3 regions of the Arthrobacter sorbitolis genome follow, and region 2 is predicted to be linked to each of the others. Evidence: riboswitches for the same ligand, from Rfam matches in the RefSeq annotation. Region 2 holds a riboswitch; each other region holds the start of a gene.
What was found. Region 2 has a riboswitch for S-adenosylmethionine ahead of ACX80K_RS05685 (ABC transporter substrate-binding protein). Riboswitches for the same ligand answer to the same signal wherever they lie in the genome.

Region 1 (7,371 bases), on a different contig from region 2:
GGTGACCGTCGGCGCCGCCCTCCACTCCGTCCGGGCCGTCCCCGAGGACCAGCTGGCGGTCGTCGCCGCCGACCTGCCGCCCGGACTGCCCCTGCACGTCCACCTGTCCGAGCAGCCGGCGGAGAACGAGGACTGCCTGCACGCCACGGGCTGCACGCCCACGGGGCTGCTCCACCGGCACGGCCTCGTGACGGACCGCCTGTCCGCCGTGCACGCCACGCATGTCGGCGGCGAGGACATCGCGACGCTCGCCGACGCCCGCGCCACCGTCGTCCTGTGCCCCACCACCGAGGCCGACCTCGCGGACGGCATCGGGCCGGCGGGGGAGTTCCGCCGGGCCGGGGCGACCCTCGCCCTCGGCACCGACCAGCACGCCGTCGTCGACCCGTGGCTCGAGATGCGGGCCCTCGAGCACGGTGAGCGCCTGCGCACCGGGCGCCGCGGCCACTTCGAACCGCAGGAGCTGCACCGCATCGCGGCCGCCGGCGGGGCGACGGCGCAGGGGCGCCCGCGCGCCGGTTTCGAGCGGGGATGTGCCGCCGACCTGATGGCGGTGGACCCGCGCAGCGCCCGCACGGCCGGATCCTCCCCGGAGCAGCTCGCCTACACCGCGACCGGGCAGGACGTGACGGCCGTCGTCGTCGGGGGGGTCCAGCTGGCGCGCGGCGGCGTCCACGCCCGGCTCGGCGAGCCCGGGCCCCTGCTCGCCGCTGCCATCGCCCGCCTCGACGAGGCGTCCGGCTCCGCAGCGGACCGCACCGGGTCCGCGCGCGAGGGGGCCCGGCCCTGATGGCCCTCCTCGTCACCAACATCGGCGAGCTCACGACGCAGGACGCCGACGCCCCGGTGCTCCGGCGCGCAGCCGTCATCCTCGAGGGGGAACGGATCAGCTGGATCGGTCCGGCCGCAGGCGCCCCCGCGGCGGACGAGGCGTACGACGCCGGCGGCCGCGCCGGCCTGCCGGGCTGGGTCGACAGCCACACGCACCTCGTGTTCGCCGGCGACCGGACGGCCGAGTTCGAGGCGCGCATGGCGGGACAGGAGTACGCGGCGGGCGGCATCGCGGTCACCGTCGGGGCGACGCGCGCGGCAGGGGACTACGACCTCACGCGGCTCCTGCTCGCCCGCGTCGCGGAGGCCGCGGCGGGCGGGACCACCTACCTGGAGACGAAGACGGGCTACGGGCTCGACGTCGGGCACGAGGCCCGCAGTGCACGCATCGCCGCCGGCGTCGTGGACGAGGTCACGTTCCTGGGTGCACACCTCGTCCCGGAGGGGGAGGACGCCGACGCCTACACGGACCTCGTCGCCGGCCCCATGCTTGACGCCGTCCTGCCCCATGTCCGCTGGGCCGACGTCTTCTGCGAGACGGGGGCCTTCACCGCCGAGCAGTCGCGCCGCGTGCTCGAGGCGTGCGCAGCAGCGGGCCTCGGCCTGCGCGTGCACGGGAACCAGCTGGGACCCGGCGCCGGCGTCGCGCTCGCCGTCGAGCTCGGCGCCGCCAGCGTGGACCACGTCAACCACCTCTCGGACGCCGACGTCGACGGTCTCGCCGGCACCTGGTCCGGCTTCGCCGCGGGAGGTGGGCCCGGCACCGTCGCCACCTGCCTGCCCGCCTGCGACCTCTCCACCCGCCAGCCCTTCCCGCCCGCCCGGAGGCTGCTCGACGCCGGCGCGCGGATCGCCCTCGCCAGCAACTGCAACCCCGGCACCTCCTACACCAGTTCGATGGCCTTCTGTGTCGCCACGGCCGTGCTGCAGATGGGACTGACCGTGCACGAGGCCGTCCGCGCCGCGACGTACGGCGGAGCCCTCGCCCTGCGGCGGCACACGGGCGACGACGTGGACGGCCGCCGCGCCGTCGGGTCGCTCGCCGTCGGCCACCGGGCCGACCTGCAGCTGCTGGACGCGCCGTCGGCCACGCATCTCGCGTACCGCCCCGGGATGCCGCTCGTGCATGCCGTCTGGAAGGCGGGCCGCCGAATGCGCTAGGAGTTCCCGCCGCGGGCGTCCGGCTGGGAATCCCCGGCGGCCGCTGCGAGGATAGCGCCATGCCTGCCGAGCCCGCGTCCTCCGCGCCGACCGCCGACCGCCTCCCTCCGGACGCCGCATCCCGGAAGCGGCGCATCACCGCCGAGGTGCTCATCGTCTTCGGGCTGTCCCTGGGCCAGTCCGGCGTCTACGCCGTGGTGAACCTGGCCGAGAAGCTCACCCGCGGACCCCTCGCGACGCAGACCACCACCCTCAACCCGGTGCTCAACGACCGGCAGTACTTCGACCTCGCGTACCAGCTCCTGGACATCCTCTTCGCACTGGTGCCGGTGGCCCTCGTCCTGTTCCTGCTCGGCGGGCACGGCGTCTCCGCGTTCCGGCGCCTCGGGTTCACGTTCGAGAAGCCGGTGCGCACCGTCGGCTTCGGCGTCGGCCTCGCGGTGGTGATCGGCGTCGGGACCCTCGGCGTGTACGCCGGCGGACGCGCCCTGGGCATCACGACGGCGCTCGTGCCCGCCGCGCTCGACTCCTACTGGTGGACCATCCCGGTGCTCGTCCTGTCGGCGGTGCGGCACGCGGTCCTCGAGGAGGTCATCGTCGTGGGCTACCTGTTCATCCGGCTGCGTGACCTCGGCTGGTCGACGCCCGCGATCCTCTTCACGAGCGCCCTGGTGCGGGGCAGCTACCACCTCTACCAGGGCTTCGGCCCGTTCATCGGGAACGTACTCATGGGCCTCCTGTTCGCCTGGTTCTACACGCGCACCCGGAGGGTCATGCCGCTCGTGATCGCCCATGCACTCCTCGACACCGCGGGGTTCGTCGGATTCGCGCTCCTCGGGCCCGCCATCGGGATCGGCGGCTGACCGGGCGAAGGCTCTCCTTGCCTGGTTGCGCACGCGGATCATGACTAAATTATCCGAGGCCGCGGTGCTAGCGTGGGTCCACCCGGCGGGGATCCGCGGTTCCGGCGGGCCACCCACGAACCAGGAGGAACGATGAGCATCACGAGTGTCTCCGAGTGCAGCGTCCACAACTGCTCGTTCAACCACGACGGCTGTACCGCCGTCGCGATCACGGTGTCCGGGTCCGAGGAACACGCGTCCTGCGCCACCTTCATCGACACGTCCGTCAGCGGCGGCCTCCCGAAGATGCTCGCGCATGTCGGGGCCTGCCAGCGTTCGGAGTGCTCGTTCAACCACGACCTGCTCTGCAGCGCACCGGCCGTCAAGGTGGGCCCCGGCGCCGAGGCCGCCGACTGCCTCACCTACACCCACGCCTGACCGCGCACGGGCCGGACCGACGGATACCGATGAAGGAGGGACCGGACGAGTCGTCCGGTCCCTCTCCCTGCGGTCCGATCGGTCAGATCTCGATGCGGCCGTCGGTGGTCTCGAACGTCACGGACATGATGCCCGGCGTGCCCCTCGGCGCGATCCACTGGACCTGGACACCGTCGAGCGTCTCCTCGACGTCGGTGCCGAGCCATTCGGTCACCCGCTCGGAGGAGCCCGCGATGGTCAGGCAGTCCAGCTTGACGGAGGCCGGCCGGGCCTTCGAGGGGTGGAGCTCCTCGGTCCCCTCGTCCCACCGGAGCAGGTAGGGGACCTGCGGATCGGCGATGAGCCCCTTGATGCCGATCTGCTGCCAGGTCAGTTCCTGGCCGTCGGGGAACTTGCGGTTGCCCGGGACCGCGCTGCGGCCGAGGCGCTCCTCGAAGGGCCCGAGGTCGTCGACGGCGACGCACCAGCCCATCCAGCCCCCACCGGCCTCGGAGCGGGCGCGGACGGCCTGGCCGAACGGCGCCTTGTCGGATGCGGGGTGGTTGAGGACCTCGACGACCTCGAGGTACTGGCCGTTCGCGAGGGGGAAGATCATGTTGCGGGTGCCGAAGCGGGGGTGCACACCGCCCTTCACGGGCTCCATGCCGAGCCGGGCCGAGATGCGGTCGGCCGTCGCGGCAAGTCCATCGGGTTCACAGGCGTAAGAGACGTGGTCCAGGCGCATGCGGACAGTGTTGCACTAAGTGATGTGCGTCTCGACTAAGGGTGCCCTTACTCCTGATCCGGCTTCCCATCCGCCCCTCGATCCCCATCCGTACCACCCCCTCGGAAGGCGCGGACCGGGCTCCTTCATGCGATGTCATACGTGTTGCCGGATCAGCTCCCATGGGCTTTCATGAAGGCAGGTCATGAGTGCCAGCGCGAAGCCCCGGCTTGCTGGCCGGCAACCCTCCAACCGCGGTGGGGTGCCCCGGGTGAGGACCAGGTGCGGCGCCGGACCGGCGCCGCGCAAGCGCGGGCTCCTGCGGAGCCGATGCACCCGGGGCGGCGACCCCGTCGACGGGGCAGCGGACGAGGAGGGGCCCTTCCAAGAGGGAGCACCATGTCCGACGATTGGTCCTTTGAGACACGCCAGATCCATGCCGGCCAGGTGCCGGATCCAGCCACGGGGGCGCGTGCGCTCCCCATCTACCAGACGACGTCGTTCGTCTTCCCGAGCGCGGAGAGCGCCGCGAACCGGTTCGCGCTGACGGAGCTCGCCCCCATCTACACGAGGATCGGGAACCCCACCCAGGAAGCGGTGGAGACCAGGATCGCGAGCCTCGAAGGCGGGGTCGGCGCGCTGCTGCTCGCCTCCGGGCAGGCCGCGGAGACCTTCGCGATCCTGAACGTCGCCGAGGCAGGGGACCACATCGTGGCCAGCCCCAGCCTGTACGGGGGCACCTACAACCTCCTCAAGCACACGCTGAAGAAGTTCGGCATCGAGACCACGTTCGTGCAGGATCCCGACGACCTCGAGCAGTGGCGGGCCGCCGTCCGCCCGAACACGAAGCTCTTCTTCGGCGAGGTCGTGTCCAACCCCCGGCAGGACGTCCTCGACCTGGAGGGCATCAGCGCCGTCGCCCACGAGCACGGGCTGCCCCTGATCGTGGACAACACGCTCTCGACGCCGTACCTGATCCGGCCGATCGAGTGGGGTGCGGACATCGTGGTGCACTCGGCGACGAAATACCTCGGCGGGCACGGCACCGCCATCGCCGGCGTCATCGTGGACTCGGGGAACTTCGACTTCGCGCAGCACCCCGAGCGCTTCCCGGGCTTCAACACGCCCGACGAGAGCTACCACGGGCTGGTCTACGCCCGGGACCTCGGCGTCGGCGGCGCGCTCGGCGCCAACCTCGCATACATCCTGAAGGCGCGGGTGCAGCTGCTGCGGGACCTCGGCTCCGCCGTCTCGCCCTTCAACGCCTTCCTCATCGGGCAGGGCCTGGAGACCCTCAGCCTGCGCCTGGAGCGCCACGTCCAGAACGCGCAGGCGGTCGCCGAATGGCTCGAGGGGCACGACGACGTCGAAGGCGTCGCCTACGCGGGACTCGCCTCGAGCCCCTGGTACGAGCGCGGGAGGAAGTACGGGCGGAACGGTACGGGCGCGATCGTCAGCTTCGACATCGCCGGAGGCCTGGAGGCGGGCAAGCGTTTCGTGGACGCCCTCGAGCTGCACTCCCACGTCGCGAACGTCGGCGACGTCCGCTCGCTCGTCATCCACCCGGCATCGACCACGCACAGCCAGCTCGGGGCGGAGGCGCAGCTCACCGCAGGGGTGCGCCCGGGCCTCGTCCGGTTGGCCGTCGGCCTGGAGAACATCACCGACATCCTCGCCGACCTCGACGCGGGCTTCCGCGCCGCCAAAGGAGCCTAGCCCTTCGTGACCACCTACCCTGCTGCTCCGCTCCACCCCGGGATCGACGGCGCCCCGTCGGGAGACGGCCTCCTGCGTATCGCGTCGATCGGGCCGCTGGCCCTGGAGACCGGGGGCGAACTGCCCGACGTCCAGCTCGCCTTCGAGACCTGGGGGCGGCTCGACCCGGACGGCTCCAACGCCGTGCTCGTGCAGCATGCCCTGACCGGCAGCTCCCACGTGGCACGCGGAGCGTCGGAGGAGGAGGGCTGGTGGGACTCGCTCGTGGGCCCCGGCCGCACGGTGGACACCGACCGGTACTTCGTGGTGTCCATCAACATGCTGGGGGGCTGCTACGGGTCGACGGGCCCGGCCAGCCCGGCCCCCGACGGCACACCCTGGGGCTCGCGCTTCCCGTTCGTCACCATCCGCGACTCCGTGCGGGCGGAGGCCCTGCTCGCCGATCAGCTCGGCGTCGGGCGCTGGCACTCGGTGCTCGGAGGGTCGATGGGCGGCGCACGTGCCCTCGAGTGGGCCCTGATGTACCCGGAGCGTGTGGCGCGCTGCGCCGTCGTCGCCTGCACCGCCGCCAGTTCGGCCGAACAGATAGCGTTCGCCCAGGCACAGCTGCAGGCCATCCGGCTCGACCCGGCGTACCGCCGCGGCGACTACTACGACGGCCCGCACCCGGATGCGGGCCTCGGCCTCGCCCGGCGCATCGCGCACATCACCTACCGGTCCGAGCTCGAACTGGAAGCACGCTTCGGTCGGGCGGAGCAGGACGACGAGCAGCCCTTCGGGGCCGTCCTGCCCGCCGACCGGGGCCGCTACCAGGTCGAGAGCTACCTCGACCACCAGGCGGACAAGCTGGTGCACCGGTTCGACGCGAACAGCTACGTCGTGCTGACCGAGGCGCTCATGAGCCACGACGCGGCCCGGGGGCGCGGGAGCCTCGCCAGCGCCCTCGGAGCCTCGACGTCGGAGTTCTTCATCGCGGCGGTGGACAGCGACAGGCTCTACTTCCCGGCACAGTCGACGCGGCTCGCCGCAGCCCTGCCCGGGGCCGTCCCCGTCCACATGATCTCCTCGCCGGTGGGCCACGACGCCTTCCTGACCCAGATCCACCAGCTCGACGACCAGCTCCGCGCCACCTTCTACCCGGAGGCGGATCTATCGGTTGGGTTTCCTCCCGCGGGCACCTAGGCTTGGAGCTAAGCCTGCTTATGAAGCGGCGGGCACGTCCTGCGGCAGCCGCCGCGGACCCTTCGACGCGAGGAGCTGTTCGTGGAACTGAGCACCATCGGCTGGAACCAGGAAGCACGCGACAAGATCCTGCTGGACTCCGACCGCGCCCTGCAGGGTGCGGTCCGCGAGGCCGTGGAGACGCTGGACGGGAAGTCCCGCGACGAGGTCTACGAGTTCCTCTTCCAGAAACTGCAGCCGCAGTTCGTCGACTTCAAGCCCGGCCCCGACCTCAGCGCCTGCGCCGACGCGGTGGCCAACGGCGAGGTTTCCCTCGACGGCTGAGCACCTCGACGACTGAGCACCTCGACGCCCGGGACGGCGGGTGCCGCGCGGGACGCCGCTAGCCCGCGGCGCCCGGCGGCATCCCCGGCCCGAAGATCGGCACGGGCTCCGGACGCTTCGCGATGACGCCGTCGCCCGACGACCGGTGGCGCAGCCGCCGGAGCACCCAGGGCA
Region 2 (7,371 bases):
TGGCGGCCGACGGCATGTCCGTCGTCTTCATCTCGGCCGAACTCGAGGAAGTGCTGCGTCTCAGCGACCACATCGCCATCCTCAAGGACCGGCGGATGGTGGCGGACATACCCAACGACGGAGTCACCATGGAAGACGTCATGACGGTCATCGCGGGGACGAACGCATGAGCGCGCTGCTGAGGCACCGCCTCACCTGGCCCGTCCTCGCGCTGGTCCTCCTGCTCCTGCTCAACCAGCTCTTCCGCGCGGACTTCCTCTCGGTCCGCGTCCAGGACGGCCACCTGTTCGGGAGCCTCATCGACATCCTCCGCAACGGGGCCCCGACCCTCCTGATCGCCCTCGGGATGACACTCGTCATCGCCTCACGGGGCATCGACCTGTCGGTGGGTGCGGTCGCGGCGATCGCCGGCGCGATCTCCTGCATGTACATCTACAGCTCCCCCGACCCCACCTCCCTGCGGACCGCCGCCACGGGCGTCGCGATCGCCGTCGTCGCCGGCCTGGTCCTCGGCGCGTGGAACGGCTTCCTGGTCTCGGTCATCGGGATCCAGCCGATCATCGCTACGCTCGTCCTGATGACCGCCGGCCGGGGACTGGCGCAGCTGGTCACCGATGGCCAGATCATCTCCGTCTCCAACGACTCCTACCAGGCGATCGGCGCCGGTTTCTTCCTGGGCCTGCCCATCTCGATCCTCATCGCGGCGGCCGCGTTCGGCGTCGCGGGCCTGCTCACACGCCGCACGGCCCTCGGCACGCTCATCGAGGCCGTGGGCATCAACCCCGTGGCCGGCCGCCTCGCCGGACTCGATGCCCGCACCATCACCTGGACCGTGTACATCTTCAGCGGACTGTGCGCGGCGGTCGCCGGGCTCATGATCAGCTCAAACGTCACGGCGGCGGACTCCAACAACGCCGGGCTGTACATCGAGATGGACGCGATCCTCGCCGTCGTCATCGGCGGTACCTCCCTCGCCGGGGGCCGGTACAGCCTCGTGGGGACGCTCGTCGGAGCGCTCATCATCCAGACCCTGACCACCACCGTCTACACGCTGGGCATCCCACCCGAAGCCACCCTGGTCTTCAAGGCGCTCGTCGTGATCATCGTCTGCCTCCTGCAGTCCAGCAGGGCCCGCACCCTCCTGGGACGGCGCAGGCGTCCCGTGACCGAGCAGTCCACGGTGGAGGTGGCCGTCTGATGTCCGTCCTCACGCGCACACCCGCTCCGCTCGACCGCTCCCGGATCAGCCGCCTGCAGGGCAGGGCGCGGTACGCGCCCACCCTTGCGACGGTGGGCCTGTTCCTCGCGATGTTCGCCGTCGGCGCCGCCATGTACCCGGGGTTCCTGTCCGGGCAGGTCTTCCTCAACCTCCTGATCGACAACACCTTCCTCATCGTGCTCGCCGTGGGCATGACGTTCGTGATCCTCACCGGGGGCATCGACCTGTCGGTCGGCTCCGTCGTCGCGCTGTCCATGATGATCGCCGCCTCCCTCCTGCAGGCCGGCTGGAACCCGGTCGCGGTGATCGCCCTCGTGCTCCTGACGGGCGCGACCTTCGGCCTGCTCATGGGGCTGGTCATCCAGGTCTTCGAGATCCAGCCGTTCATCGTCACCCTCGCGGGCCTGTTCCTGGCGCGCGGCCTCTGCTACGTCATCAGCGTCGACTCCATCACCGTGACGGACCCGTTCTTCACGTCCATGGCCCAGGCGAGGATCCCGCTGGTGGGGAAGCTGTTCGTCTCCCCCGGCGTCGTGATCGCGCTGCTCGTCGTCGCCGCCGCGTTCTACGTACTGCACCAGACGCGGTTCGGCCGGACCGTGTACGCCATCGGCGGCGGCGAGTCCTCGGCGTTGCTCATGGGCCTCGCCGTCCCGCGCACGAAGGTCCTCGTGTACGGGATCAGCGGACTGTGCTCCGCGATCGCCGGGATCCTGTTCTCGTTCTACAGCCTCTCCGGGTACAGCCTGGCGGCCACGGGCCTCGAGCTGGACGCGATCGCCGCCGTGGTGGTGGGTGGGACGCTGCTCACCGGAGGGTACGGCTACGTGCTCGGGTCCCTCGCGGGGGTGCTCGTCCTCGGCATCGTCCAGACCTTCATTTCCTACGAGGGCACCCTCAGCTCCTGGTGGACGCGCATCGTGATCGGCGCCCTGCTCCTCGCGTTCATCCTGCTGCAGAAACTCTTCACCCGGAAGGTGAGACTCACCTGACGACCGCGGATCCTCCGGCCGATACGCTGGGACCCATGACCGTTCTCGTGTTCCTCGACCCCGCCTCCGACGACGGCAGGATCGCGGATGCCGCGCAGCCGCAGCTGATGGCCACCGATCTCGGTGCCACCCGCGGGGACGGGGTCTTCGAATCGATGCTGGCCGTCGACGGGACGCCCCGGAAGGAACAGGCGCACCTGGCGAGGCTCGCGGCGTCGGCCGCCGCCCTCGACCTCGCGGTGCCCGACGCCGGCGCGTGGAGCCGTGCCATCCGCACGGGCCTCCGCGAGTTCGCCGCGGCGGACCCGGGCAGGAGCACCGCCGTCGTGAAGCTGGTCGCCACGCGCGGCATGGAGGGCGCCGGACGCGCGACGGCGTGGGTGCAGGTCGCGCCCGTCCCGGCGGCCACGCTGGCGCAGCGCGAGGCGGGCCTGAAGGTCCTCCTGCTCGAGCGCGGGTACGACAGCACCGTGGCACAGCGCGCCCCGTGGCTGCTCCTGGGCGCCAAGACCCTCTCCTACGCGGTCAACATGGCCGCGATCCGCCACGCGAAGGCCGCCGGCGCCGACGACGTCATCTTCACCTCCTCCGACGGCAAGGTCCTCGAGGGGCCCACCTCCACCGTGCTGCTCGCCCACGAGCGCGACGGGCGGAAGACCCTCGTCACACCGCAGCTCGAGAGCGGGATCCTGGCGGGCACCTCGCAGGCCGCACTGTTCACCGCGGCGAAGGAGCAGGGGTGGGACCTCGGGTACGGTCCGCTCGAACCGCACCACCTCTTCGAGGCCGACGCCGTCTGGCTCATCTCGAGCATCCGGCTCCTCGCGCCGGTCCTCTCGCTCGACGGCCGGGAGCTCCGCACCTCGGCCGCCCTTACGGCCGAACTCACCGCACTCGTGGACCGTTTCGTGTAATCTCCGCCACACAATGCGCCCCAGGAGGCGGATTTCGACGTCAAGAACCGGAATAGTGACGTTCCCGTTTTGACCCGGCCCTCCGTGCTGCCCTAGCGTTTTGCTCAAATCAAGAGTTCCAGCCATCGGCCCTGGCCGGCTGGACAGCAACCCTCTCCCGTAGTGGGGTGCTCCAGGTGAAGATTCGGCCGCCGGGTCCAGTCCCCCGGTTGGCAAGTACGGCGTCGTGCGGTCCGTCCCGGTGTTTCCTCCGGGTCCGCCCGCCACAGCGCGCACAGCCCAGAACAGCGAGCGTGTCACCCAGCAGCCAGTCGTTCCCCCGCCGGCCTCCGGCGTCCAGCAGCCCCACCCAGCGCGCCCCTCTCGGGGCCCGCCTCGAAGAAGGACACCATGAACCTCTCCCGCAAGGTCCTCGCGGTACTGACCGTGCCCCTGCTCGCCCTGACCGTCTCCTGCGGCAGCAGCAGCAGCAGCGAACCCACCGAGACCACCGACGCCCTGGCCGGCAGCGACCAGCAGTCGCTGGACAAGTACACCACCGAGACCACCACCCCGGTCGAGGAGATCGACACGGCGGAACTCGGCCTCATCACCGACGGCACGCTGCGCGTCGGGACGCTCTCCGACGCACCGCCGAACATCTTCCTGGAGGACGGCGTCTTCACCGGCTACGACAACGAACTGCTGCGCGCCATCGGCGACAAGCTCGGCCTCGAGGTGGAGTTCGCGTCCACCGACTTCTCGGCGCTGCTCGCCCAGGTGCAGAACAAGCAGTACGACGTCGGATCCTCGTCGATCTCCACGACGGAGGCCCGTCGCGAGAACGTCGGCTTCACCAACGGCTACGACTTCGGCTACATGGCCGTCGTCGCGAAGAACGGCTCCTCGGTCACCGGCTTCGACTCGCTGTCCGAGAGCACCCGCATCGGCGTGGTCCAGGGAACCGTCCAGGACGACTACGTCTCCAACACCCTCGGCCTCGAGCCCGTGCGCTTCCCGGACTACAACACCGTGTACGCCAACGTGAAGAACGGCCAGGTGGACGCGTGGGTCGCGCCGTCGCAGCAGGCCACCGGACAGGTGAAGGAGGGCGACGACACCACGATCGCCGAGACGATCATCAACACCGAGAACTTCACCGCGTACGCCGTGAACAGCGAGAACCAGCCCCTCATCGACGCCCTCAATGCTGGCCTCGACGCCGTCGTCGCCGACGGCACCTGGACGGAGCTCACCGAGGAGTGGTACCCGGACCGCGAGATGCCCTCCGACTGGAAGCCCGGCAGCAAAGCCGTGGAAGTAAAGTAGCGGTCCCTGCATGGATGCCCTCGAACAGCTCGGCAAGACGTTCTTCGACTGGGAGGCGATGGCCGCAGTCCTGCCCGACCTCCTGACCGTCGGACTGCCGAACACGCTCATGCTCGCCCTGGCCTCAGGGATCATCGGGACGATCGTCGGCATGATCCTCGCGATCATGGGGATCTCGCGGAACCGGGTGCTGCGGTGGATCGCCCGCATCTACACGGACATCTTCCGCGGGCTGCCCGCCGTCGTGATCATCCTGCTCATCGGTCTGGGGCTCGGCCCGATCCTCCGGCAGGTCACGGGCAGCACCAGCCCGTACCCCCTGGGCATCCTCGCCCTCTCGCTGATCGCCTCGGCGTACATCGGCGAGATCTTCCGGTCCGGCATCCAGAGCGTGGAGAAGGGCCAGCTGGAGGCCTCGCGTGCCCTGGGCTTCAGTTACGGCTCGTCCATGCAGCTCGTGGTGGTCCCCCAGGGCGTGCGGCGCGTGCTGCCCGCCCTGGTGAACCAGTTCATCTCGCTCATCAAGGAGTCGTCGCTGATCTACTTCATCGGGCTCGTCGCCAGTGAGCGGGAGCTCTTCCGGGTCGGCAACGACGCGGCGAGCAACACCGGCAACCTGTCGCCGCTTATCGCGGCCGGGGTGCTCTACCTGTGCCTGACCATCCCGCTGACCCACCTGGTCAACTTCATCGACAACCGGCTCCGCGTGGGCAAGAAGCAGAAGCCCGAACCGGACGAACTGGCCGCGAAGATCGGCGAAGGAGCGAAGGCGTGACGACTCTCGAATCGGGAACCCTGACCGGGCAGAACCTGCACCTGTCCTTCGGCACCAACCACGTGCTGCGCGGGATCGACCTGCACGTGGAGCAGGGCACGACGGCGTCCGTCATCGGCCCGTCGGGCTCCGGGAAGTCGACGCTCCTGCGCGTCCTGAACCGGCTGATCGAACCGGACGAGGGGGACATCCTGCTCGACGGCCGGTCCGTTCTCAAGGACAACCCGGACGAGCTGCGCCGGCGCATCGGCATGGTGTTCCAGCAGTTCAACCTCTTCCCGCACAAGACGGTGCTGGAGAACGTCTCGCTGGCCCTCCGGAAGCTCCGCCGGATGTCGGCCGGCGAGGCGCGGGAGAAGGCCCTCGCCCAGCTGGACCTCGTGGGCCTGAAGCACAAGGCCGACGTCCGTCCGGGCAACCTCTCGGGCGGGCAGCAGCAGCGCGTGGCCATCGCCCGAGCGCTCGCCATGGACCCCGAGGTGATGTTCTTCGACGAGGCGACCTCCGCCCTGGACCCCGAACTCGTCAAGGGCGTCCTCGCCCTCATGGCGGATCTCGCGACGGCGGGCATGACCATGGTCGTCGTCACCCACGAGATGGGTTTCTCGCGCAACGTCTCGGACACCGTGACCTTCATGGATGCCGGCGTCGTGGTGGAGACCGGCCCACCGGCCGCGCTCTTCGACGATCCGCAGACGCCGCGCCTGAAGTCGTTCCTCTCGGACGTGCTCTAGGAACCATCCAGTCCCGTACCGGGGGTCCGCTTCGGCGGGCCCCCGTTCCGTGTGTCGTGCCCGCGGCCTTCCGTGGCGTTCGGGACGACCGGGAGCCCCGGGATCCCCGTCAGGACAGCAGGAAGTTCCACGTCCCGGCCAGCACCGCCGCCGTCACCGCGCCCGCGGCGATGAGCAGCCCGACGCCGGCGACGACGGCGTCGAGGCCCGAGAAGGTGCTCGTCCGGGCCCAGGTGCGGGGCCCGCCGCCGAAGCCGCGCGCCTCCATCGCCGTCGCGAGCCGGGTGGCCCGGCGGATGGCCTGCACGATCAGCCCGAAGGACTGCCCCAGGAGGTTCCGGGCGCGGGCGAGGACGGAGCCGTCCGAACCGATGCCGCGAGCATGCCGCGCGAGCCCGAGGGTCTCCCACTGCTCCACGAGGAGCCCCACGAGCCGCAGCGCTGCCAGCCCGCCGAGGACGAAGCGGTGCGGCAGGTGCAGCTTCTGCGCGAGGGCGTCGGCGAGGTCCGTGGGGTCCGTGGTGAGGAGGATGAAGATGCCCGGCAGTGCCAGCGCCAGTCCCCTCAGCCCGACGGCGACACCGGCCGCCACGGATCCCTCGGTGAACAGGAACGGCCCGGCGTCGAGCAGGACCGCCCCGGTCTTCTCGGCGAGCAGGGCGGTGCCGTAGGCGCCGACCACGGCGGCGACGAGGAGCGGCCAGATGCGCCGGGCGAGGCCGCCGATGCTGATGCCCAGCAACGGCATGAGGGCGAGCTCGCAGGCGAGGACCACTGCGGCGCTCACCCAGTCGATGCTGGCCAGGAGCGCCAGCGTGATCGCGACGGCGGCGAAGAGCTTGGACACGGGGTTGGCCCGCAGGAGTGTCCTCCCCGTGAGGACCGGGGTCAGGTAGTCGCCGCTCATCGGGACGCCAGCCGTCCTGCTCCGCCGGCGATGTGCAGGGTCGCTCCGCCGAGGGCGGCGATGAACTCGGCGTCGTGCGTCACCGAGAGGACGGCCACGCCGTCGTCGACGAGTTCACGCAGCAGGGTCACGAGCTCTGCCCACGTCAGGGCGTCCTGGCCGAACGTCGGTTCGTCGAGGATGAGGACGCGCGGGGCCGTGGCGAGCATCGTCGCGACGGACAGGCGCCGCTTCTCCCCGCCGGAGAGCGTGAACGGGTTGGCCTTCAGCAGGTGCGTGAGGCGCAGCCGCTCGGCGACCGCCCCGCTGCGGGCCGGATCCACGCCACCGGCCTGCCGCGGTCCGACGGCGAGCTCGTCCTCGACGCTCGCGGTGAGGAACTGGTGTTCGGGCTCCTGGAAGACGGTCCCGATGCGCTGGACGAGCTGCGCCGACCGCCAGCGGAGCGGGTCGCTGCCGGCCGATCCCGCCAAGGCCGGTGCGGCGGAGAGGTGTCCGGCGCGGGGGCGCAGCAGGCCCCCG
Region 3 (7,371 bases), on a different contig from region 2:
GGAGCCGGACCGCGTCCGCGAGCTGTACGTGCGGCTCGTGCGGATCTTCAACACGCGGCTCGAGACGTTCGAGCGGAAGGCCTACGCGTCCCTCTCGCACGAGGCGAACAAGGCCATGAACCTCAACGCCTACATCTCCCTCATGGGTCACCGCTGGCGGAAGGAGCAGGTGGCCACGGGCACGGTGCTGCGCCCCCTGGCGGACGGGGAGGGCGGCGAGGGCGACGACATCCTCGACGTCACCGACTCGACGTACCTGCTCACGCTCGACGCCGACTCCCTGCTGCTGCGCGACTACTGCCTGCGCCTCGTCCACCTGCTCGAATCGCCCGGCAACGAGCGGATCGCCGTGACGCAGACGCCGTACTCGTCCTTCCGTGGGGCGCCCACGCGCATCGAGCGGGTGGCGGGCGCGACGACGGACATCCAGCACATCCTGCACCAGGGCATGTCCTACTACGGGGCCACGTTCTGGGTGGGCGCCAACGCCGTCATCCGGAAGCAGGCGGTGGAGGACATCGTGGAGGTCGAGAACGTGGGCGGCTTCGAGATCAAGACCTACATCCAGGACCGCACCGTCATCGAGGACACTGAGTCCAGCGTGGACCTCGGCACGCACGGGTGGACGCTCATGAACTACCCCGAGCGGCTCAGCTACAGTGCCACGCCGCCGGACTTCGGATCCCTCGTGGTGCAGCGCCGGCGTTGGGCGAACGGTGGCCTGCTGATCCTGCCGAAGCTGTGGAACCAGCTCCGCCGGCGCCGCCACCTCCGCGAACAGGTGCTCGCCCGCGAGGTGCTGCTGCGCGTCAACTACATGGCGTCCATCGCCTGGGCGAGCTTCGGCCTGCTGTTCCTCCTCGCCTACCCCTACGACAGCAGGCTCCTCAGCCCCGTCGTGTTCCTCGCGGCCGCGCCCTACTTCCTCGCGATGGGGAGTGACCTGCGCGACTGTGGGCACCGTTTCTCGGACATCTTCCGGATCTACGGCTTCAACCTCGTGCTGCTGCCGGTCAACCTCGCCGGCGTGCTGAAGTCCATCCAGCAGGCGTTCACGGGGGAGAAGATCCCGTTCGTCCGGACACCGAAGGTCAAGGACCGCACCGCGGCTCCGGGCCTCTACGTGGTGATCCCGTACCTGATCGTCGCGTTCTCGCTGCTCACGCTCGCCCGCGACGTGCTGGAGCAGAACTGGGGCAACGCCGTCTTCGCCGGGCTGAATGCGGTCCTGGCCGCCGGTGCCATCCGCGCCTACATCGGGATCAAGAACTCCCTGGTGGACATGTGGCTCGGCGTCCTGAACTGGCTGTACGTGGCGCCGCGCACGAAGAAGGTCGAGGAGTCGAAGGTCGTGCCGAAGACCGCGGCCGAGGCGGACTGGTCGTCGATCCTCTACCACGGCGACCGCCGCCTGAACCGGGACCTGCGCTCGGGCAACGACCGCCGCCGTCGGGCCGGGGTGCGGTAACCGGCCCCCGACGCACAGCGCCCGCCGGCACCTCCGGGCGCTGTACGTGGCGCTGCGGTGCCCGCGGTCCGGGCGCCCTTCGTGACGCGACATGACAGGTGCGTCTGGACCCGCCGTCGGACCCCGTCCTAGGCTCGGGAGCAGAATCAAGAGTTCCAACGCAAAACCCTGGTTTGTTGGACGGCAACCCCCGCGCTGTAGTGGGGTGCCCCAGGTGAGGATTCGGCCCGGCACGCAACGTGCGGGCAAGTACGGCGCTCCCTCCATGGCAGTGCCTCGATCCGGAGGTTTCCCGATGCCCGCAGTACCCCGGCACATCCGCTTCAACGCGTTCGACATGAACTGCGTGGGCCACCAGTCGCCCGGACTCTGGCGCCACCCGGACGACCAGTCCTGGCGTTACAAGGACCTGCGCTACTGGGCCGATCTCGCGCAGACCCTGGAGAAGGGCCTCTTCGACGGCATCTTCATCGCCGATGTGCTCGGCACCTACGACGTCTACGGAGGCTCCAACGAGGCGACCCTCCGGCAGGGGACCCAGACACCGGTCAACGACCCGTTCCTGCTCGTCTCGGCCATGGCGCTGGTGACCGAGCACCTCGGCTTCGGCGTCACGGCCGGTACGGCCTACGAGCACCCGTATCCGTTCGCCCGCCGCCTCTCCACGCTGGACCACCTCACCAACGGCAGGGTCGGCTGGAACGTCGTCACCGGGTACCTCCCCTCGGCCGCGCGCAACATGGGCAACGAGGACCAGCTGGAGCACGACGAGCGGTACAACCACGCCGACGAGTACCTCGAGGTCCTCTACAAGCTGCTGGAGGGGTCCTGGGAGGACGACGCGGTGGTCCGTGACCGCGAGTCCGGTGTCTTCACCGACCCCTCGAAGGTCCACGACATCAACCACGACGGCACCTACTTCACGGTCCCGGGTATCCACTTGAGCGAGCCGTCGCCGCAGCGCACCCCCGTGATCTTCCAGGCCGGGGCATCGTCGCGGGGTATCGCGTTCGCCGCCGGCAACGCCGAGGCGGTCTTCGTGGGGGCGCCCACCAAGGAGATCCTCAAGGACGTGGTGGGCCGCATCCGCGACGCGGTGGAGGCCGAGGGACGCGACCGCTACTCCGTCCGCATCTACACGCTGCTCACCGTCATCACGGACGAGACGGAGGAGAAGGCGTACGCGAAGCACGCCGAGTACCAGCAGTACGTCAGCTACGAGGGCGCCCTGGTGCTCGTGTCCGGCTGGTTCGGGGTGGACCTGTCCGTCTATGGTCCCGACGAGCCGCTCGGCAATGTGGAGTCGAACGCCATCCACTCGGCGGTGGCGAACTTCCAGAAGGTGAACGACGACGGCGCCCCCTGGACGGTCCGTGACATCGCCGAGTGGGCGGGCATCGGCGGACTCGGGCCGAGGATCGTCGGGTCGGGTGCGCAGGTCGCCGACGAGCTGCAGGCCTGGGTGGAGGAGACCGACGTCGACGGCTTCAACCTCGCCTACGCCGTCACCCCCGGCTCGTTCGAGGACGTGATCCGGTACGTGATCCCGGAGCTGCAGCAGCGCGGGGCCTACCCGACGGAGTACGTGGAGGGCACGCTCCGCCACAAGCTGTTCGGCAGGGGTGACCGCCTGCCCGAGGAGCATCGGGGGGCCGGCTACCGCCTCCAGCACGTCCGTCCCTGACGGACTGGGCCGCCGAGCGCGGCCACGGACGACGACGGCGCCCGGGACCTCACGGGCGCCGTCGTCGTCTGCGTGCTAGGAGGTGGCGGTGCCGCCCGGGGCCGGCGCATCCCCTGCGCGCCACACGAACTCCGGTACCGTCCCGTTGATCTCCCAGTCGCCCACGACGCGGGACTTGTAGATGACCGGGTTGTGGGAGGAGATAGTGCGCGCGTTGCGCCAGTGCCGGTCGAGCTGGAGTCCCCGGCGGGTCGACGACGCGCCGAGGGCGTTGAAGATCGCGGCCGCAGCGCGCTGCACCTGCTCCGTCACCACGATCTGCGCCTGCGAGGAGGCGAACTCGACCGCCACCGCAGCCGCATCCGCCTCCCCGGGCGGGAGGCCGAGGTGTGCCTCGTAGGCCTCCTGCAGCAGTTCGGCCACCCGGAGCGCGGCAGCCTCGGACGCGAACGCGAGTGCCGAGACCTCCCCCACCACCTGCTGCACCTGGATGTCCTCGCTGGGTCTGGTGCCGTTGCCGTGGCTGAAGGTGCGGGTCCTGCCGCGAACCTCCGAGGCCACGTCCCGGACGGCGGCGCGGGCGATCCCGGCGAGGGTCGCCACGTGGATGAGCTGGTACACCCCGGTGTCGTAGGGCGGGTGCTCGGTGTCGGTGATGACGTCGGTGCCGGGCACGGGGACGTCGCGGAACACCGTGGTGCCGCTCGCGGTGAGCCGCTGCCCGAACCCGTCCCAGTCGTCGATCACCTCGACGCCGGGGGCGTCCCGCCGCACGATGGCGATGACGTCCTCGCCGTCGTCGGTGCGCGCGCCGGTCTGGATCCAGCCGGCGTAGAGGCTCCCGGTGGTGTAGAACTTGGTGCCGTCGACCCGGTAGCCTTCCCCGTCGCGGGTGATGGTGGTGCTCACCCCGCCGACGGGGACCGGCCCGGTCTCGGTCCAGGCGTTCCCGAGCACGGCTCCGTCGGCGACGCGCCGCAGCCACTCCGTGTCGTTCGCGTACAGGCGGTCCTCGACGAAGGCGATGTGGCTGCGCAGGGCCTGGGCGAGGTTCGATTCCGCCGCGGCGAGTTCGACGAGCAGGCGGAAGAAGTGCGGTGCCGACACCCCGCCGCCGCCGAGTTCGGCGGGGACCCGCAGGGCCGTGAACCCTGCGGCCGTGAGCCGGCGGATCTGCGGGTGCAGGAGGATGCGCTCGGTCTCGCGCTGCGCGGCACCGGCCGCGATCTCCTCGAACAGGGGGCGGAAGCGTGCGGCGAGCCGGGAGTAGGGGGCGGGCGCGGTGATGGCGTCGACGGTCATCGGAGGGCTCCTTCGGAGGTCGGGAGGGCGGAGGTGCTCATGGTGCGCCTCCGGTGCGGGAGGTGGGGACGCGGGCGGGCAGGTCGGGGACGGCGGCGAGCAGGGCACGCGTGTAGTCCTCCGCGGGTGCGGTGAAGAGGGATTCCGCGCTGCCGGACTCGACGACGCGGCCGTCCCTGAGCACGAGGACCTCGTCGCTCACGTGGTGGATGACGCCGAGGTCGTGGCTGATGAACAGGTAGCTCAGGCCCAGCTGTTCCTGCAGGTCGGCGAGGAGATCCAGGACCTGCGCCTGGATCGACACGTCGAGGGCTGAGACCGGCTCGTCGAGAAGCAGGATCTTCGGCTGGAGTGCCAGCGCCCGGGCGATCGCCACCCGCTGCCGCTGCCCGCCGGAGAGGGTGAGGGGCCGGCGCTCGATGAGCTCCAGGGGGAGTCCCACCTGCCCGAGCAGCTCGGCGGCCCTGTCCTTCCGTTCGCCGGGCGTGCCCACGGAACCTGCGTCCAGGGCGTCGGTGATGACGCGGCCCACGCTGAAGCGCGGGTCGAAGGAGCTCAGCGGGTCCTGGTTGACGAGCTGGATGTCCGGGCGGTGCGGGCGGCGGACCTGCTCGGAGACGATCCCCGCGCCGTCCTGCTGCCCCACCCAGGGCAGGCCGCCGAGCGTCACGGTACCGGCGTCGGGCTCCGTCAGTCCGAGGGCCATGCGCGCGGTCGTCGACTTGCCGGATCCCGACTCGCCCACAATGCCGAGCGTCTTCCCGGCAGGCAGGGTGAAGGAGACGTCGTCGACGACGGTCCGGCGGGTGCCGTCCGGGGACGCATACGTCTTCACGAGGTTGCGGGCATGGAGGGCGGGGGCGTCCACCGGGACGGCCGAGTGGCGTGTCGGCCGTGACGCCACGACGGCCCGCCGCGCAGCGGACAGGCGGGTGCCCTTGCCCGCTGCGGAGGGGACGGCGTCGATCAGCTGCCGGGTGTAGTCGTGCCGCGGATTGCCGAGCACCTCCGAGGCGCGGCCCGTCTCCACGATGCGCCCGTTCTGCATGACGGCGATCTCGTCGGCGAGGTGGCTGACGACCGCGAGGTCGTGGGAGATGAAGATCAGGCCGCGGCCCTGCTCCTTGAGCCCGGCGAGCAGCTCCAGGATCTGGGCCTGCACCGTCGCGTCGAGTGCAGTGGTGGGCTCGTCGGCGATCACGAGCCGCGGGTTCAGCACCGTGGCCTGGGCGATGAGCGCCCGCTGGCGGAGCCCGCCGGACAGCTCGCCCGAGCGCTGCCGGGCGCGGACCTCGGGGTCGGGGATCCCGGCATCCCGCAGCGCGGCATGGACCCGCTCCTGCCGCTCGGCCTTCCCCCGCACACCGTGGGTGCGGAGTGCCTCGTCGATCTCCTGCCCCACCGTGCGGAGGGGATCGAGGGAGACGAGGGCGTCCTGCAGCACGTAGCCGATGTCCTTGCCGCGCAGTCCCCGCCACTGACGCTCGGTGAGGCGGGTGGCGTCGCGGCCGAGGACGTCCAGGCGGTCGGCGGAGACGCGCGCGTTGGAGGCGTTGAGTCCCACGAGCGTGCGGGCCGTGACGGTCTTGCCCGAGCCCGATTCGCCGACGAGGGCGAGCGCCCTGCCGGGAGCGAGGGCCAGGGAGACGTCGCGGACGACGTCGACGACCCCGCGCGGCGTGGTGAAGGAGACGTTGAGGTTGTCGATGGCGAGCAGCGGCTGCTGCTCCGGGGTGTCTGCGCTGTTCTCGGTCATGGTCAGACCTCTGCTTCCAGTCGGCGCTGCAGGTGGTGGCCCACCACGGTGGTGGTCAGTGCGGCGAGGGTGATGAAGATGCCCGGGAAGGCGGCGATCCACCAGGCGACCTGGAGGTAGTTGCGGCCGTCGGCGAGCATGGCGCCCCACTCGGCGGCGGGCGGCTGGGCGCCGAGACCGAGGAAGCTCAGGGAGGACGCCCAGACGATCGCCTGCCCGATGCCGAGCGTCACCAGGACGAAGAGGGGTCGCGCCACGTTGGGGACGATCGTGTGCCACAGGATGTGCGACTTTGACCGGCCGAGCGCGAGGGCCGTCTCCACGTAGGGTGCGGCGACGACCTGCAGGGTCTGCGTACGGAGCATCCTCGCGTAGCCGGGGGCGGAACCGACCCCGACGGCGATGGCGGCGGTGACGACGCCGGTGCCGGACACCGCGATGACGATCAGCGCCAGCAGGAGGCCGGGGAAGGCGAAGAGGATCTCCACGAAGCGGCAGATCGCGGAATCGAGCCACTTGCCGGAGACACCGGCGGTGATGCCGAGCGCGCCGCCGAGCACCAGGCCGATCGCCGTGGCGGCGAGGCCGAGGAGCAGGGACTGGCCGGTGCCGGCGATCACCCGGGAGAAGACGTCCCGGCCGTTCTGGTCGGTGCCGAACAGGTGCGCACCGTCCGGGGACTGGAAGGCGTTCGCGGGGTCGATCTCGAACGGGTCCTGGCGGAGGAAGACGGAGGGAGCGACGGCGGCCAGCACGAGGAAGGCCAGCAGTGCCGCGGCGATCCAGACCCCGATCGGGGTGCCCCGGACGAGGCGGGAGGTGCGCGATCGCGCCGTGGACGGCGTGGTGGCGGCCGAGCCGTCCACGGCCGTCGTCGTGGGGTCGAGGGTGAGGCTCATGCTGCTGTTCCCTTCGGGTTCGTGCGCGGATCGACCACGCGGTAGAGGACGTCCACCACGAGGTTCACGAGGATGTAGACCGCGGCGATGATGAAGACCACGGCGAGGGTGATGGGCAGGTCCCGGTTGATGATCGCGTCCACCAGGGACCGTCCGAGGCCGGGCCGGGCGAAGATGATCTCCGCGACCACGGCGGAGCTCACCAGGGAGCCGACCGCCCACGCCGAGAGCGTGAGCCCCGGCAGGATCGCATGCCGCAGGG

Region 1: it holds a riboswitch for S-adenosylmethionine, as region 2 does, so the genes downstream of both, ACX80K_RS12540 (bifunctional o-acetylhomoserine/o-acetylserine sulfhydrylase) here and ACX80K_RS05685 (ABC transporter substrate-binding protein) in region 2, are expected to answer to the same signal.
Region 3: it holds a riboswitch for S-adenosylmethionine, as region 2 does, so the genes downstream of both, ACX80K_RS13075 (LLM class flavin-dependent oxidoreductase) here and ACX80K_RS05685 (ABC transporter substrate-binding protein) in region 2, are expected to answer to the same signal.

Annotation. Positions count from the first base shown of each region.
Region 1 is NZ_JBTNDM010000006.1:129,909-137,279, forward strand. It holds gene ACX80K_RS12515 (formimidoylglutamate deiminase) at 1-790, shown strand, start outside; gene ACX80K_RS12520 (amidohydrolase family protein) at 790-1,992, shown strand; gene ACX80K_RS12525 (CPBP family intramembrane glutamic endopeptidase) at 2,052-2,855, shown strand; gene ACX80K_RS12530 (DUF1540 domain-containing protein) at 2,988-3,272, shown strand; gene ACX80K_RS12535 (VOC family protein) at 3,355-3,996, opposite strand; SAM riboswitch class IV at 4,177-4,293, shown strand; gene ACX80K_RS12540 (bifunctional o-acetylhomoserine/o-acetylserine sulfhydrylase) at 4,375-5,691, shown strand; gene metX (homoserine O-acetyltransferase MetX) at 5,698-6,873, shown strand; gene ACX80K_RS12550 (hypothetical protein) at 6,955-7,197, shown strand; gene ACX80K_RS12555 (SGNH/GDSL hydrolase family protein) at 7,256-7,371, opposite strand, start outside.
Region 2 is NZ_JBTNDM010000002.1:217,481-224,851, reverse strand. It holds gene ACX80K_RS05705 (sugar ABC transporter ATP-binding protein) at 1-170, shown strand, start outside; gene ACX80K_RS05700 (ABC transporter permease) at 167-1,198, shown strand; gene yjfF (galactofuranose ABC transporter, permease protein YjfF) at 1,198-2,211, shown strand; gene ACX80K_RS05690 (aminodeoxychorismate lyase) at 2,247-3,125, shown strand; SAM riboswitch class IV at 3,233-3,350, shown strand; gene ACX80K_RS05685 (ABC transporter substrate-binding protein) at 3,516-4,433, shown strand; gene ACX80K_RS05680 (amino acid ABC transporter permease) at 4,444-5,208, shown strand; gene ACX80K_RS05675 (amino acid ABC transporter ATP-binding protein) at 5,205-5,942, shown strand; gene ACX80K_RS05670 (energy-coupling factor transporter transmembrane component T family protein) at 6,052-6,849, opposite strand; gene ACX80K_RS05665 (ABC transporter ATP-binding protein) at 6,846-7,371, opposite strand, start outside.
Region 3 is NZ_JBTNDM010000007.1:75,357-82,727, forward strand. It holds gene ACX80K_RS13070 (glycosyltransferase family 2 protein) at 1-1,468, shown strand, start outside; SAM riboswitch class IV at 1,613-1,726, shown strand; gene ACX80K_RS13075 (LLM class flavin-dependent oxidoreductase) at 1,764-3,152, shown strand; gene ACX80K_RS13080 (acyl-CoA dehydrogenase family protein) at 3,228-4,454, opposite strand; gene ACX80K_RS13085 (dipeptide ABC transporter ATP-binding protein) at 4,492-6,210, opposite strand; gene ACX80K_RS13090 (ABC transporter permease) at 6,213-7,109, opposite strand; gene ACX80K_RS13095 (ABC transporter permease) at 7,106-7,371, opposite strand, start outside.